3 regions of the Oerskovia sp. Root918 genome follow, and region 2 is predicted to be linked to each of the others. Evidence: riboswitches for the same ligand, from Rfam matches in the RefSeq annotation. Region 2 holds a riboswitch; each other region holds the start of a gene.
The links. A riboswitch is a leader RNA that binds a small molecule or an ion and turns the genes downstream of it on or off. The one in region 2 is predicted to bind S-adenosylmethionine.

Region 1 (5,647 bases), 370 kb from region 2:
GCAGTGGGCGGGGTCGGCCGCCCGGACGGGCGCCCCGGTGAGCTCGGCGAAGCGCGCCGCCCCTGCGGTGTGGTCCGCGTGCCGGTGCGTGACGAGGACCAGCTCGACGCGCGGCCCATCGGCCAGGGCCGAGAGGTGAGCGACGTCGTCGGGCCCGGGGTCGACGACCACGCGCGTGCGCGCGCCGGGCGCGGCCAGGACGTAGGACCTGGTCCCGTCGAGCGTCATGGGTCCGGGGTTCGGGGCGAGCAGCACCGAGGCGTGGTCCGTGACGCGCACGGGCACGCCCGACGGCGCCGCGTCGGCGGGCGGTCGGGTGCGCTCTGGCCGCGTCGGGTTCACGGGACGGTCGTCAGGCGAGCGCGTCCGCGAGCAGCTCGAGCGTCTGCGTGCGGCCGGGCGTCGCGTCGAGCGACTCCTCGGCGCGGGACGCCGCGACGGGCACGACCATGACCTCGTCGACGCCGTGCCGGGCGGCCAGCTCGCGCACGCGACGGGCCGCGGCCTGGGGCTCGTCGACGATCCAGCGGTCGAGCATCTCGTCGGCCATCTGGGACGTGAGCCCGTCGAGCGGCGTCGACGCCGCGTCCTCGACCGTCTCCTGGGCGCCCAGCGGCTTGCCCGAGCGCAGGCGGGCCATCATGCGGGCCTGGGGCAGCGCGCGCGCACGGGCCTCGGCGAGCGTCGGGGCGACCGACACGTTGACCGTCAGGAACGTCTCCGGCGCCGGGTGCTCGGGCGACGGGCGGTAGCCGTCGCGGTACAGCGCCAGAATCTCGTCCATGCCGGCGCCCGAGAAGTGGTTGGCGAACACGTACGGCAGGCCGAGCTCGGCGGCCAGGCGTGCCGAGTAGTCGCTCGACCCGAGCAGCCAGACGGTCGGCACGGACTCGGCGGCCGGGGTCGCGTGCACGTCGTAGACCTGGCCGCTCGTGAGGCGGACCGAGGCGCCCTCGGCGCTCATGAGCGAGCGGATGTCCTGGACGTGCTGGGGGAAGCGGTCGACGTCGGACGTGGGGCCGCTGCTGCGGAGCAGGGCCGTGACGACGGGGTCGCTGCCGGGCGCCCGGCCGATCCCCAGGTCGACGCGTCCCGGGGCCAGGGCCTCGAGGACCGCGAACTGCTCGGCCACGACGAGCGGCGCGTGGTTGGGGAGCATGACGCCGCCCGAGCCGACGCGGATCCGTTCGGTCACCGCGGCGGCCGCGGAGATCATGACGGGCGGGGCGGACGCGGCGACCGCTGGCATGTTGTGGTGCTCGGCGAACCAGTAGCGCGTGAAGCCGAGGCGGTCGGCGAGGCGCACGAGGTCCAGGGACGCGGCGATGGCCTGGGAGCTGGACTGTCCCGAACGGACGGGGACGAGGTCGAGGACGGAGAGGCGCGGCGAGGTAGTCATCGCCAGGTCCAACCCCGGGAGGCGGTCGGGGTATTCCTGCCTGCTGCCGCCGGGTGCGGAGTACTCGTCGCCGTCCGGCCGGTCTCACGACGAGTACTCCGCACGCAGCGGTGGACCGCAGGGCTCAGCGCGCGGCGAGCGCCTGCTCGACGTCCTCGATCAGGTCGAGCGGGTCCTCGAGGCCGATCGACAGGCGCACGGTCGTCTCCGCGATCCCGACGGCGGCACGACCGTCCGCGCCCAGCTTGCGGTGCGTCGTGGTCGCGGGGTGCGTGATGAGGGACTTGGCGTCGCCCAGGTTGTTGGAGATGTCCACGATCTGCAGGGCGTCGAGGAACTGGAACGTGCGCTTCTTGAGGAGCTCGGCGTCCGTGCCCGGGTCGTCGGCGCCGGGCACGTCGAGGTTGAACGTCACGACCGTCCCGCCGCCGCTCTGCTGGGCCTTGGCGAGCTCGACCTGGGGGTGCGAGGCGAGGAACGGGTAGCGCACGGCCGTGATGCCGGGCAGCTCCTCGAGCGCGGTCGCGACCTGGAGCGCTGCGGCGTTCTGGGCCTTGACGCGCACCGACAGGGTCTCGAGGCCCTTGACCAGGACCCACGCGTTGAACGCGCTGAGCGAGGGTCCGGTGTTGCGGATGAAGGTCTGGACCGGGCCCTTGACGTACTCCTCGGAGCCCAGGATCGCGCCGCCGAGCACGCGCCCCTGCCCGTCGATGTGCTTGGTCGCCGAGTACACGACGACGTCCGCACCGAGCTCGAGCGGCTTCTGCAGCACGGGGGTCGCGAACACGTTGTCGAGCACGACGACGGCGCCCGCCGCGTGCGCGAGGTCGCTCACGCGGCGCACGTCGATCACGTCCTGCATGGGGTTGGACGGGGTCTCGAAGAAGACGACGTCCGCAGGGGTCGACAGCGCTTCCTCCCACTGCGACAGCACGTGACCGTCGACGTAGTCGGTGCGCACGCCCCACTTGGCGAAGATCTCGTCGAAGATCACGAGCGACGAGCCGAACAGGGCGCGGGCCGCGACGATGCGCGACCCGGAACCGACCAGGGCCGCGAGCGACGTGAAGACCGCGGACATGCCCGACGCCGTGGCGTAGCAGGCCTCGGCGCCCTCGATGAGTCGCAGCCGCTCCTCGAACGTGTGCACGGTCGGGTTGCCGTAGCGCGAGTAGATGAAGCGGTCGACCTCGCCCGCGAAGGCGGCCTCGGCCTCGGCGGCGCTCCCGTAGACGTAGCCCTGCGTGAGGAAGAGCGCCTCGCTCGTCTCCTCGAAGTTCGAGCGGGCGTGGCCGCCGCGCACCGCGAGGGTGTCGGGCCGCACCGAGCGGGGCAGCGGGCCGCGGCCCGAGCCGCCCGGGACCCCGGCAGGGATGCGCAGGACGCCGTCCCCGGTCGCGGCGCTCACGACTGCTTCCAGGGGAGGCCTGCTGCGCGCCAGCCGTCGGAACCACGGTGACCGGCGCCGTCGAGCGCTCCCTCGAAGCCTTCGAGGACGTTGTACGCGGGGCCCAGGCCGGCGGCGGTCGCGGCCTTGGCCGCGCCGATCGAACGGGCTCCCGAGCGGCACAGGAACACGACGGGGGTCTCGGGCGTCACGCCGGCCGCGGCGAGGTCCGTGACGAACGACGGGTTGGGCCGGCCCTCGACCGTGACCCACTGGGTCAGGACCGGCTCGCGGCCCGTCGAGGACAGGTCGGGGACGCCGACGAAGCGCCACTCGGCGTCGGTGCGGACGTCCACGAGGACGGCGCCCGGGGCGCTCTGGAGCAGGTCCCATGCCTGCTGGGGCGTGATGTCGCCGGCGTAGCCGTCGGCGGGCCGGGCGTCGGGGACCGGTGCAGCGGTCGCGCGGTCGGGGGCACTCATGGTGATCCTCCATCGGTCGTGGCGGTAGCACCCTCGCCCGTCACCGGGGGGTTGCTGCGGCGTCATCGTGCCAAGTCACTCAGCCGCTCTGGATGGTTGCGTCGGATCGTACGTCACCGTGCCCACGGAGTGAAACGGGTGTCTCGCAGGGTGGGCAGGGGATAGGTTGCTGCGCATGGAGCACCCCGCGCGTCGCCACGAGGTAGAGGATTCCCGTCGAGACAGCGGGCTCGGGGCCTCTACCTCGACGCAAGCCCTCTACCTCACGGCAGGCAGTCGTGAGCAGAGCCCGCCCGAGGAGGTCCTGGCCGGCGGCAACTCGACGGCCGTCGTGCGACGCGGCGACACCGTGCGACGCACCGCCGGGCCCTGGACGCCGACCGTCCACGCGCTCCTGCGCCACTTGCGCGCGCACGGCATCACCGAGGTGCCCGAGCCGCTGGGGACCGACGAGCAGGGGCGCGAGGTCCTGTCCTATCTCCCGGGCGACGTCGCGAACTATCCCCTTCCCCTGTGGGTCTGGGACGAGTCAGTGCTCCGTGACGCGGGCGTGCTGCTGCGGCGCGTGCACGACGCGAGCGTCGGTTTCCTCGCCGCGGGCGACGCGCCCGCGCCACCCATCTGGCAGAGCGCACCACACGAGCCCGCCGAGGTCGTGTGCCACAACGACTTCGCCCCGTACAACCTGGTCTTTCGCGACGGGGTCGTCGTCGGGCTCATCGACTTCGATACCGCGAGCCCCGGCCCCCGGATCTGGGACCTGGCTTACCTCGGCTACCGGCTCGTGCCCCTCGTGGCGGACGCCGGGGACGGGGAGGGAGCCGACGTCGTCGGGCGGCTGGACCCGTTGGCGCGGCTCGACGCCCTGGTCGCCGCGTACGGGATGCGGTACTCGCGTCGCGAGGTCCTGACCGTCGTGGTCGCGCGGCTCGACGAGCTCGCGGCCTTCACCGACGAGAGGGCGTCAGCGACCGGGCGGGACGACTTCCGGGAGCACGCGGCCATGTACCGGGCCGACGCGCGACACATTCAGGCGCTCGCGGACGCGTCGCCTCGCTGAGCGGGCGCGCCCGCCTGACAGGCCCCTCTGCCCACCATCCGAGACGCCGTGCCCACCGGTTGACACGCTCTGCGGGCCTCGCCCATCCTTGACACCAGGTCATGAGTGCCAGCGCAAAACCCCGGTTTGCTGGCCGGCAACCCTCCTCCGCGGCGGGGTGCCCCGGGTGACGACCAGGTCCCTCTCTACAAGGAGGGGGGCAAGCGCGGAGGGGCCGCAGGGCGAACTCCGACGACCACCGGAGGACGTGCCATGAGCGCACACGCAGTCATCGAAGCCCCTACCTCGTGTGCCGTGCTGCCCGTCGTGGGCAGCGACACCCTGGTCCCCCTCGTCGACGGGCGCAGCCTCCCGTACGCCAACCTCGACGTCGCGGCGTCGGCCCCCGCGCTGCAGGTCGTGGCCGATCGCGTCAACGAGGTCCTGCCGCTCTACGCGAGCGTGCACCGCGGCGCGGGCTACCTGTCCCAGGTGTCGACCGCGCTCTACGAGGCCGCGCGCCAGACGATCGGCGCGTTCGTCGGAGCCCGCGAGGACGACGTCACGATCGTCACGCGCAACACCACGGACTCGCTCAACCTGCTCGCGGGCTGCGTCCCGGCCCAGGCCGACGGTTCGCCGGGCCGTGTGCTCGTGCTGGACGTCGAGCACCACGCGAACCTCCTGCCGTGGCAGCGCACGGGCGGGGCCACGGTCCTGGTCGGCGGTGCGACGGTCGCCGAGACCCTGTCCGGGCTGCGCGCAGAGCTGTCGCGCTTCCCGTACGCGCTCGTCGCGATCACGGGGGCCTCGAACGTCACGGGCGAGTCGCTGCCGCTCGCCGAGGTCGTCGCCGCGGCGCACGACGCCGGAGCGCGGGTCCTGCTCGACGGCGCCCAGCTCGTCCCGCACCGCGGCGTCTCGCTCACCGCGAGCGACGTGGACTACGTCGCGTTCTCGGGCCACAAGACCTACGCGCCGTTCGGTGCGGGCGCGCTCGTGGGGCGCCGTGACTGGCTCGACGCCGGCACGCCCTACCTCGCCGGGGGCGGCGCGGTGCGCAACGTGACGCTCGAGGGCACCACGTGGCAGAGCGCCCCGGCGCGGCACGAGGCCGGGTCGCCCAACGTGATCGGCGCGGTCGCGCTCGCCTCGGCGTGCGACGCGCTCGCGGCGCTCGAGCCGGGCGTGCTGGTCGCGCACGAGACCGAGCTGCGTGCCCGTCTCGTCGACGGGCTCGAGCAGATCGACGGCGTGCGCGTCGTCCGCGCCTGGGCCGACGCCGTGGACCCCGTGGGCGTCGTGACCTTCTCGGTCGACGGCCACGACGCGGGCCT
Region 2 (5,647 bases):
CCACGTGGCGGGTGGTGCCGCCTCGCACGCCTCGAGGGGCGACTGCGGCCGGGTACGCGACGCGTGCGCGGCGCGTGAAGGTCGTGGAGCACCTGGGGCGGCCGTGCGAGGGGTCGAGGCGGACGCTGTGGCGCTCGCCTCATCGGCCCGTCCGGACGCGACGCGCACCGTCCCTGCGTGGCACGGTGGCCTGATGTCCCCGCACGCCTCCCCGTCCCGCGGTCTGCCGCCGGGCGGTTCCTCCCCTGCGCGCCCGCAGAACCGGGCTGTCCGGGTCGTCGCCGCCCTCGTCGCCCTGCTGGTCGTCGCCGCGGGCGTCACGTTCTTCCTGACGCGCGCGTCCGCACAGCCGTCGGCTCAGCCCTCGCCCGCCCCGTCGCCGACCGCGACCAAGGTCCCCGCGGAGCGGGTCGACCCGCCTGCGGTGCTCGACCCGACGTCCGTCGAGAACCTCGAGATCCACCAGGAGTCGACCGCGGACACGGGCGACGCCCGCTCGATCTCGACCGTCGCGATCCCCGGCGAGCACTCGCTGGGACGGGCGTTCGGTCGCTTCGTCGACGCGACGACGCAGGCCTACGAGGCTGCGGTCGACCCCACCGCGACGGGCAACGAGCTCAACGTCGGCTGGGACCTGGTGCTCGCGCAGGGCGACGTGCTGGGCGTGCACGCCTCGACCTACGCCTTCACGGGCGGGGCGAACGGTGAGCTCGGCAGCCAGACCTTCTACACCGACCTCCCGCGCGCGACCACGACGTGGTCGGCCGACCTGCTCACCGCGGACGGCCGCAAGCAGGCCGCGGAGTGGGCGGGAGCGGCGCTCGCGGCAGCGGGGCTGGGGTTCGGCGAGCCTGTGCCGTCGTCGGAGGACACGTTCCGGGACGTCCGTCTCGGGCCCGACGGCGCCGCGACCCTGGTCTTCTCGCCCGGTCTGGTCTCGGCACGGGCCGACGGGGAGCTCGCCGTGCGGCTCGAGCCGGACGCGACCCGGTCCGTCCTGTCGGCCGTCGGCAAGCAGCTCGCCGAGGTCGCGGCGAGCGGTGCACCCTTCATGGGGATCGCCCCGCCCCCTGTCGAGGAGCCGCCCGTGGCCGCACCGCCCCCCGCCTCGCCCGACGCGCCGGACTGCTCGGTGCTCAAGTGCATCGCCCTGACCTTCGACGACGGCCCCGGCAAGTACACGTCCCAGCTCCTCGACACCCTCGCCGAGAAGCAGGCCAGGGCCACGTTCTTCCTCGTCGGGCGGTCCGTCCAGGCGAACCCCGACCTGGTGCGTCGCGAGGTCGCGGAGGGGCACGCCGTCGGGAACCACACGTGGTCCCACCCCGACCTGTCGAAGCTCGGCACCGACCAGATCTCGCAGGAGCTGCAGTCGACCGCGGACGCGGTCGAGGCCGCGTCGGGCGTCCGACCGACGCTCGTACGGCCTCCGTACGGCGCGACGAGCGATACTGTGACGAGTGTCCTCTCCCAGCGCAACGAGCCGGCGATCCTGTGGAACGTCGACACCGAGGACTGGAAGAACAAGGACTCGGCCATGACCTCGGAGCGGGCCCTCGCAGGTGCCCGACCTGGGGCGATCCTGCTGATGCACGACATCCACGCCTCGACCGTGTCGGCCGTGCCCGGCATCGTGGACAGCCTGCGGGCTGCTGGTTACACGCTCGTGACCGTGCCCGATTTGCTCGGTCATGACCTGGTTGGGGGACACAAGTACTTCAATCGTTAGCAACAGGGGTAGCACAGTCGGAGTAACCCCTGTACCGTTACCGGTGAGATTGCAGTGCCTCGCTTGTCCTTGCGCAACGGCCCCATGCCACCGCGAACCTTGTTACCCAAGAGTTGACGACGAACACCGTGATGTTCGGCTCCAGATCATGGAGCTGTTTGAAACTCTAGAAGGAGATCCCCATGGCATTGGGAACCGTGAAGTGGTTCAACGGCGAGAAGGGCTACGGCTTCATCGCACCTGAGGACGGCAGCGCCGACGTGTTCGCGCACTACTCCGCCATCCAGACGCAGGGCTTCCGCTCGCTCGAGGAGAACCAGCGCGTCGAGTTCGACGTGACGCAGGGCCCCAAGGGCCCGCAGGCGGAGAACATCCGCCCGCTCTGATCTCACTCGCCTCCGGGCGTAGCTGATCATTGAACGAGTGCCCCCGACCGGTTCGCCGGTCGGGGGCACTCGTGCGTCCAGGACCAGGTACCCCTGTGCCTGGTCCTGGACGCCGTGGTAGAACTGAGAACGGTCCAGAGGACCAGCGAACCGCCCTCCGGCGTGCTGGTCCGGCAACCGCGCGACGCGCACGGTGCTCCCGGAGGAAGACCCGCCCCCACACCCGTGGGGGAAGAGCGAGCAGCCCCACGCCGCAGCGCTCGTCCTCGTGCCCCTCGCCCTGGGCCTCGCTCGGGTGGGTGCCCGCACGCGGGTGAGCTCCGCCGTCGGGCACGGAGAGAAGGAGCACCATGGCCCAGCACGTCATGGAACGCCGGGCGAGCACCGCCCCCTGTCCCGTACCGACCGTGTGCGACCGGTACGACACCGGGCACCTCCTGCACCCCGTCCACGCACGCATGCTGGGCAACCGGCCCTGGGGCTGGCGCGACGGCACGGTCCGCGCGGTGCGACCGGTCGACGGAGGCGTCGAGGTCGTCGTCGAGTACACGACGGGTGAGGGAGCGTGCCGCGTGTGGCACCACACGGGGCTCGACCTGCCCGGCGGGCTGACCGTGCGCGTGCACGAGCAGTACCACGCGCTCGAGCTCGCGGGACAGCCGCTCAACGTCCGGCTCCTGGGTGGGGTGGGCTGCGTGCCGGAGCCCGCTCCCCGCTGAGTGCATGGTTCGGCAGGGGGGGTGGGCTGCGTACCGGAGCCCGCTCCCCGCTGAGTGCATGGTTCGGCAGGGACTCGCCGGGCGTGTCGCTGCCGAACCACGCACTCGACGGAACGGAGGGGCGGCGAACCGCGTTGAACCGGTGAGGGCACCCGCCCTCGACGGTTCGACCAGAAGGACACGCTCATGGGATTCCTCGACCGCCTCCTCAGCCGCACCCCGCAGGACGAGGGGATGCCGCGCCGCCACGCGACCTACGACGGCCACGAGTCCCCCGTGTACGGCACCCCGCCCCCCGCTCCGACGGGTCCGGGGCGCAGCGAGGACGACGTCGCGATCGACCGCTACCGTTACCTGCTGCGCACGGCTCCCCCTGAGGCCGTCGAGCAGGCGCACACCGAGGCGTTCGAGCGGCTCACGCCCGAGCAGCGGCGCCGTGTGCTCACCGACCTCGGCGAGAACCTGCCGCCCGCCGAGCGCGCGACCTCCGACGACCCGCAGTCGCTCGCCCGCATGGCGACCCGCGCCGAGATGCGCAACCCCGGCACGCTCGAGCGGTCGTTCGGCGGCCGGCAAGGGGTCGGCGGCCCGGGCGGGCCCGGCATGGGCTCGATGATCGGCTCGAGCATGCTCGGCACCATCGCGGGCGTCGTGATCGGCTCCGCGGTCGCCAACATGATGTTCGGCCCGATGTTCGGCGACCCGACCGCGAACCTCGCGGGCGACGGCGGGACGGGAGGCGAGGGGGATCCCGGGACGACCGAGGCCGACCCTGGAGCGGGCGACACGGGCGGTGAGGTCACCGAGGCCGGAGGGGACCTCGGCGGTGACTTCGGTGGGTTCGGCGACTTCGGTGGTGGGGACTTCGGAGGGTTCGGGGACTTCTGAGCCCTGACCCGCCGCTGAGTGCGTGGTTCGGCAGCGACTCGACCGGCGTGTCGCTGCCGCATCATGCACTCAGCGGAAGCTCGGCCGCTACCGAGAAGCCCCCGACTGGCACAGCCCGATGAACGCGCCCAGCTCGGCGAGCTCCTCGGGGTGCTGCGGCAGGTAGTCGGTGAGCCGGCGCGACCGGACCACGACGGCGCACCACTGGCCCCGCGAGACCGCGACGTTCACGCGGTTGCGCGACAGCAGGAACTCCATGCCGCGCGGCACGTCCTCACGTGCCGAGGCCGTCATCGAGACGATCGCGACGGGCGCCTCCTTGCCCTGGAACTTGTCGACCGTTCCCACGCGCACGTCCCCCAGCCCCGCGGCCTGGAGCGCGTGCCGCACGGTCCAGACCTGCGCGTTGTAGGGGGCCACGACCACGAAGTCGTGCTGGTCGAGCGGGCGCGAGCCGGCGGCGGCGGCCCCACCGTGGGAGCCTGCGGCGACCCCGGCGGAGGCGTCGACACCGACGCCGGCGGCACCCCCGACAGGCGCGCCCCCGCCCCGCCCGCCCGGGTACCAGGTGGTCCCGAGCAGCGCCTGGACCTGACGCACGATCTCCTGGGCCTCCTCGACCGAGGACACCGCGTTCCCTGCGTGCTCGACCTCGACCACGTGCACGCCGGGCTCGACCCCCACGAGCAAGCGTTCGCCCGCGGCCGCCTCGGCGTGCAGCAGGCCCTCGTACGCGAGCTCGGACACCGCGTCGCACAGCGCCGGGTGCATGCGCCACGACCGCGCGAGGAAGTAGCCGTACTCCGGTGGCAGCACGTCGTGCCCGCCGCCGGCGCGGGTCAGCCAGCCGAGGGCCGACTGGTCGACCGGCTCGGGGTGCTGCCCCTGCGAGACCTGCGGGAGCTGCTGCGGGTCGCCCAGGAGCAGGAGCCGCTGCGCGGCCCGCGAGACCGCGACGGTGTTCGCGAGCGAGAACTGCCCGGCCTCGTCGATCACGAGCAGGTCCAGCTCGCCGTCGCCGAACCGCTCGACGTGCGCGAAGTCCCAGGCCGTCCCGCCGATCACACCGGGACCTTCCGCGACGAAGGCCGAGGTCTGCGCGGAGTCCACGAGCCGCCAGGGGACGAGCCGCGAGCCCTCGGGCAGGTCCGCCGCGGCGACGTCGTCGGCCAGGCCGGAGCCCACCTCGCGCCCGACCCTCGACACGTCACGCCCCTTGGGGCCCGAGGCCTTCTTGCCCACGCGGTCCGCTGGCACCCCGCCCTTGCTGATGACTCCCGCGAGGACGTTCTCGACGACGTCGTGCGACTGCGCCACCACGCCCACGCGCCAGCCCTCGGCGACGAGGCGCCCGATCACCTTCGAGGCGAGGTGGGTCTTCCCGGTGCCGGGAGGGCCCTGGACGCCGAGGTACGACCCGTCGAGATCGCGGACGGCGTCCGTGACCGCGTCGATGTACCGCTCGGGGCCGTCACCCAGCGTGGGCAGCGGGCCGGCGGACACCGTCCGCGGCGGGCGCCTGCGCAGCAGGTCGAGCGCAGGGTGGTCGGGAAGCACCAGCGGGGCCTCGACCCCAGCGGGGTTCTGGCCCTGCACGAGCGTCGCGAGCGCCCGGATCGAGGCCTCCTGCTGCGGCGTGGGCAGCACCTGGCCCACCGTCAGCGCCATGGGCAGCACGTCGTGCGTCGCCGCCCCCTTGGGGACGGGCATCCGCACGTCGAGGACGTCGACCTCCCGGCCGCTCGCGAGCCGCCCGCGCTCGACGCCGTGCACGCGCACGCTCCCCGTCGACCAGCGCACCGCGCCGTGCGCGGGCTCGATCCCGTCGGGAGCAGGCCCCTCGAAGAGCGCGGTCGCGCCCTCGTAGCCCGCCTTGAGCTCGGTGCCGTCGGGCAGCTCGCCGTAGAGCCGCAGACGACGCGACG
Region 3 (5,647 bases), on a different contig from region 2:
GGGAGGTGGGCGACGTCGTCGGGCGGGCTCACGCCGGAGAAGCTGTCAGAAATGCACCGGGCCATGCGCCGGTGCAGTTCTGACACCACGGCGCGGCAGGGTCCATGTCGTCTCACCCCGGGGTGTCACACGGTGACATGACTCCGCGCCCGGGCGCCTGGCGCGCGATGATGTCCCGGTGAATGCGCTCTCCGCACGCTCCCAGGTCGCCACGGCCCACCGGGTCGTCGTCAAGATCGGCTCCTCCTCGCTCACCGGACCGGACGGGCACCTCAGCGTCCCGGCCCTGCACGCGCTCGTCGACGTCATCGCCGCGCGGCACGCCGCGGGCGGGCAGGTCGTGCTCGTGACCTCGGGGGCGATCGCGGCGGGGATCGGTCCGCTCGGCCTCAGCGCCCGACCACGCGACCTCGCCACGGCCCAGGCCGCGGCCTCGGTGGGCCAGGGCCTCCTGGTCGCCCGGTACGCCCAGGCGTTCGCCGAGTACGGCATCCGCGTGGGGCAGGTCCTCCTCACGGCCGAGGACACCATCCGCCGCGGGCACTACCGCAACGCGCAGCGCTCGCTCGAGCGGCTCCTCGACCTGGGCGTCGTGCCCGTCGTCAACGAGAACGACGCGGTCGCGACCGACGAGATCCGCTTCGGCGACAACGACCGCCTCGCGGCGCTCGTCTCGCACCTGGTCCGCGCCGACGTCATGGTGCTGCTGACCGACGTCGACGGGCTCTACGACGGCCCGCCCTCGCGCCCCGGCACCCAACGCATCCGCGAGGTCCGCTCGCCGCTCGACCTCGAGGGCATCGAGGTCACGGGGCGCGGCAGCTCGGTCGGGACGGGCGGCATGCTCACCAAGCTCGAGTCCGTGCGCATCGCGACCGGCTCGGGCATCCCGGTCGTGCTGACCAAGGCCGCGAACGCCGAGGGCGCGCTCGCCGGGCGCGAGGTCGGGACCTGGTTCGCCGTGACGGGCAAGCGCACCACGCGCCGACGCCTGTGGCTCGCGCACGCCGCGCGCACGCGGGGGCGCCTCGAGCTCGACGAGGGGGCCGTGACCGCGGTCCTGGGCGGGCGGGCCTCGCTGCTGCCCGCGGGCGTGGTCGGGGTCACGGGCGACTTCGACGCGGGCGACCCCGTCGAGCTCGTCGCGCCCGACGGGCGCGTGATCGCGCGCGGCCTCGTGGCCTTCGACTCGACCGACATCCCCGACCTCCTCGGCCGCTCGACGCACGAGCTGCGCGACAAGCTCGGCGAGGGCTACGACCGCGAGGTCGTGCACCGCGACGACCTGGTGCTCGTGGGGCGCAGGCGCAAGGCGTCCTGAGGGCGGCTCGCGGCTGCAGCGCGGAGGCGGCGCTCGGTCCCACGACGGGGCCCGGAGACCTGGAACGGTCTCCGGGCCCCGTCTCTCGTTTGCGTTGTCTCATGGAGTGGGACGCCGCTCTCACTCCTTGACTGCACGGCGCCGGGAGGCTTTCCTGTGCGGCAGGTGAAGAGCGCCAGCGCCAAGACCCGGCTCGCTGGCCAGCAACCCTTCGATGTGACGGGGTGCTCCGGGCAGGACCTGACCGCGCCGACAGGTCGCGGTAAGCACACGACGTGACGAACGACCCCCGTCCACGGGTTCCTGTGGCGTGCCCGGGGACGGGCGGGACCCGCACGTCGTCCGACCGAAGGACGCACCATCGTGAGCCAGAGCACCCCGGCGATCTCCTCGCTGGCCTTCCTCACCCCCGGGAACTTCCCGGACGACGACCCCGCCAGCGGTCTCGAGGCGACGCTGCGGCTGTTCGAGCGCGCCGAGGCCTGGGGGTTCGACGGAGCGTGGGTCCGCCAGCGGCACCTCGAGCACGGGATCTCGTCGGCGACCGTCTTCCTCGCTGCGGCGTCCCAACGCACGAGCACGATCGAGCTGGGGACAGGCGTCATCCCGATCGGGTACGAGAGCCCGTTCCGCCTCGGGGAGGACCTCTCGACCGCCGACGTCCTCGCGCAGGGGCGCCTCCAGGTGGGCCTGAGCGCGGGCCGTCCGCCGCACGCCGACCTGATCGGTGACCTGGTCTTCGACGGGGACTGGGAGTCCCACGACTTCTCGCACGCACGCATCGAGCGGCTCGCGGCCAACCTGTCGGGCGGTTTCATCGGCGACGAGGACACCGTGGTGCACTCGCCCGGGAACGTCCAGCGGCCCCGGCTGCAGCCGCACAGCCCGGGGCTCGTCGACCGCCTCTGGTACGGCGCCGGCTCGCGCCGCTCGACCGAGTGGGCCGCGCGCAACGGGCTCAACCTCCTGACCGGCAACATCGTGGCAGGCGAGGAGTCGGACGACTTCGTCACCGCCCAGCTCGCGAACCTCGCCGCCTACCGCGCGGGGCGCGGCGACGCGCGGACCACGCGGGTCGCGCTCGGGCGGGTCATCGTGCCGACCGACTGCGCCGACGCCTCGTCGCGCCGACGCTACCGAGCCTTCGAGGAGTCGCGCCGAGCCCGGACCCTCGCCCCGCAGGGCGAGCGCCGGACGCTCTTCGCGCCCGATCTCGTGGGGCCCAGCGAGGAGATCCTCGAGCGGCTCGTGGCGGACGCCGTCGTGGGCGAGGTCAGCGAGCTGCGCCTCGAGCTGCCCTACGAGCTCAGCGACGAGGAGTACGAGCAGATCCTGCACGACGTCGCGACTCTCGTCGCCCCGGCCCTCGGCTGGACGCCGGCCACGGACCGTGCGGGAACGGCCGGCTCGACGGTGCCGGGATCGCCGCCCGTCGAGCGGACCGCCGCCGCCGTCGCCGTCGGCGCCTGACGGAGGGGGAGAACCACCATGGGACGCTATCTCGCGACGCGACTGGCCCAGGCGGTCGGCGTGCTCTGGGCCGCCTACACGGTGTCCTTCATCGTGCTCTACGCCCTGCCCGGCGACCCGGCCCAGCTCATGGCCGGGGCCGACGCCAACGACATCACCCCCGAGCAGCTCGACGCGCTCCGTGCCGAGCACGGTCTGGACCGCCCGCTCGTGGTCCAGTACTTCTCCCAGCTCGCCGGGCTGTTCCGCGGGGACCTCGGTCAGTCGATCAGCACGGGGCGCCCCGCTGCGGACCTCATCGTCGAGGCGATCCCACCGACCGTGCAGATCGCCGCGGCCGGTCTGCTGCTCGCGGTGGTGCTCGGCGGAGGGCTGGCCGTCGCGGCCACCTACACACGGTTCCGCGGTCTCGGGCAGCTGCTCCTCGGGCTGCCGCCCCTCGGGGTCGCGATCCCCGCCTTCTGGTTCGGCCTCCTGCTCATCCAGTGGTTCTCCTTCACCCTGCCGATCTTCCCCGCGATGGGGAACAAGGGGTTCGCCTCGATCGTCCTGCCCGCGATCACGCTCGCCGTGCCCACCGGGGCGACGATCGCCCAGCTGTTGTCCAAGAGCCTGGCCACCACGCTGCGGGAGCCGTACATCGACGCGGTGTGGGCCAAGGGAGCCGGTCGCCCGAGGGTCTTCTTCTCGCACGCCCTGCGCAACGCCGCGCTGCCCGCACTGACGATGACCGGCCTGATCGTCGGCCAGCTGCTCTCCGGCACGGTCGTCACCGAGACGGTGTTCTCCCGACCGGGACTCGGCCGCGTGACCGCGTCCGCGGTGCAGACCCAGGACATCCCGGTCGTGCAGGGCATCGTGATCTTCGCCGCCGTCGTGTTCGTCGTGTCCAACCTGCTCGTCGACCTGGCCTACCCGTTGCTCGATCCCCGCGTGGTGACGGGACGTCGCCGAGGCGCGACCACGCCTGGGGCGACGCCCGGGGGAGGGGCCGCCGCCCCCGAGGACCAGACCGTACCCACCAGATCGTCGACCCCCGAGGTCGCCGTCCTTCACGGAGGTGCAGCATGACCGACACCGCCCTCGCCCCGCACGAGCAGAGCGTCCTGCCGGAGGCCGATGCCGTCGACGGCACCACGCCCGGTCTTCGGCGGCCCTCGTCCGCGGACCTGCCGCCCGGCCGCGTCCGTGGCCTCTCGAGCCTCGTGGCGGGCCTGGGCTTCGTGGTCCGGCGGCCCGGTCTGCTCGCGGCCGTGGTCTGGATCGTCGTCGTCCTGGTGGCCGCCTTCGCCCCGACGCTGCTCGCGCACTCCGACCCGCTGACCGGGGTGCCGGCCGACAAGCTCCAGCCGCCGTCGGCCGAGCACTGGTTCGGGACCGACCAGCTCGGCCGCGACCTCTACTCCCGGGTGGTTCACGGCACAGCGCTCACGCTCCAGGCCTCGCTCATCGCGGTCGGCCTCGGGCTCGTCGTCGGCTCGACGCTGGGCCTGCTCGCGGGGTTCTTCGGCTCCTGGGTCGACGACGCCGTCATGCGGGTCGCCGACGTCCTGCTCGCGATCCCGAGCCTGCTGCTCTCGCTCGCGCTCGTCACGGTCCTCGGGTTCGGCACCGTGAACGTCGCGATCGCGGTGGGGCTCGCGAGCGTCGCGAGCGTCGCCCGCATCATGCGGTCCGAGGTCGTGCGCGTCCGCAGCTCGGTGTACGTCGAGGCCGCGCAGGCGTCGGGGAACCGCTGGCACCGCGTGCTGCTGCGGCACGTCCTGCCGAACTCGGCCGGGCCCGTCGTGGTCCTCGCGACCCTCGAGCTCGGCACCGCGATCCTGGCGGTCTCGTCCCTCAGCTTCCTGGGCTACGGGGCGCCGCCGCCTGCCCCCGAGTGGGGTCAGCTCGTCTCGACCGGACGTGACTTCCTGCGCAACGCGTGGTGGCTCACGACCCTCCCCGGGCTCGCGATCGTGCTGACGGTCCTCTCGGCCAACCGCATCTCGCGAGCCCTCGACACCGAAGGACGGCGGAACCGATGAGCACGGACCGGAGCGCACCGCTGCTGCGCATCGACAGCCTGGCGGTCGAGTACCGCACGCGCCGCGGGACGGTCGCGGCCGTCCAGGACGTCTCGTTCGACGTGCTCCCCGGCGAGACCGTGGCGGTCGTCGGCGAGTCCGGGTCGGGGAAGTCCACGACCGCGCACGCGATCGTCCAGCTCCTCGCATCGTCCGCGGCGGTCACGCACGGCCGGATCGTCTTCCAGGGAACCGACCTGGCGACCGCCTCGCCCGCGGCGCTGAGGTCGTTCCGCGGCCGGCAGATCGGGCTCGTCCCGCAGGACCCCACGGTCTCGCTCGACCCGGTCAAGCGCATCGGCCACCAGGTGGCAGAGGTCCTGCTCGTCCACGGTCTGGCCGACCGCAGGTCTGCCAGGGCGCAGGCCGTCGAGGCGCTCGGGGCCGCGGGCCTCGAGGACCCCGAGGTCCGCGCGCAGCAGTACCCGCACGAGCTCTCGGGCGGCATGCGCCAGCGCGTCCTCATCGCGATCGCGATCATCGCGGAACCCGCGCTGCTGATCGCCGACGAACCCACGAGCGCGCTCGACGTGACGGTCCAGCGACAGATCCTCGACCACCTCGCGGCACTGACCCGACGGACCGCGACGAGCGTCCTCCTGGTGACCCACGACCTCGGCGTGGCAGCGGACCGGGCAGACCGGATCGTCGTCATGTCGGAGGGGCGGGTCGTCGAGGTCGGCACCCCGCGCGAGGTGCTCGAGCACCCTGAGCACCCCTACACGCGAGCACTCCTCGCCTCGGCTCCGAGCCTCAACGCGCACGGCGAGCTGCGTCGGACAGCGACACC

Region 1: another riboswitch for S-adenosylmethionine. It lies ahead of ASE27_RS15685 (rhodanese-like domain-containing protein); the one in region 2 lies ahead of ASE27_RS17260 (hypothetical protein).
Region 3: another riboswitch for S-adenosylmethionine. It lies ahead of ASE27_RS12240 (LLM class flavin-dependent oxidoreductase); the one in region 2 lies ahead of ASE27_RS17260 (hypothetical protein).

Annotation. Positions count from the first base shown of each region.
Region 1 is NZ_LMJG01000015.1:96,277-101,923, reverse strand. It holds gene ASE27_RS15700 (MBL fold metallo-hydrolase) at 1-285, opposite strand, end outside; gene ASE27_RS15695 (LLM class flavin-dependent oxidoreductase) at 353-1,399, opposite strand; gene ASE27_RS15690 (O-succinylhomoserine sulfhydrylase) at 1,524-2,783, opposite strand; gene ASE27_RS15685 (rhodanese-like domain-containing protein) at 2,807-3,271, opposite strand; SAM riboswitch class I at 3,278-3,370, opposite strand; gene ASE27_RS15680 (phosphotransferase enzyme family protein) at 3,621-4,331, shown strand; SAM riboswitch class IV at 4,429-4,543, shown strand; gene ASE27_RS15675 (aminotransferase class V-fold PLP-dependent enzyme) at 4,584-5,647, shown strand, end outside.
Region 2 is NZ_LMJG01000015.1:471,195-476,841, forward strand. It holds gene ASE27_RS17250 (polysaccharide deacetylase family protein) at 194-1,729, shown strand; gene ASE27_RS17255 (cold-shock protein) at 1,912-2,115, shown strand; SAM riboswitch class IV at 2,247-2,358, shown strand; gene ASE27_RS17260 (hypothetical protein) at 2,466-2,834, shown strand; gene ASE27_RS17265 (hypothetical protein) at 3,021-3,722, shown strand; gene ASE27_RS17270 (bifunctional RecB family nuclease/DEAD/DEAH box helicase) at 3,810-5,647, opposite strand, start outside.
Region 3 is NZ_LMJG01000013.1:234,660-240,306, forward strand. It holds gene proB (glutamate 5-kinase) at 179-1,321, shown strand; SAM riboswitch class IV at 1,486-1,596, shown strand; gene ASE27_RS12240 (LLM class flavin-dependent oxidoreductase) at 1,685-2,791, shown strand; gene ASE27_RS12245 (ABC transporter permease) at 2,810-3,862, shown strand; gene ASE27_RS12250 (ABC transporter permease) at 3,859-4,818, shown strand; gene ASE27_RS12255 (ABC transporter ATP-binding protein) at 4,815-5,647, shown strand, end outside.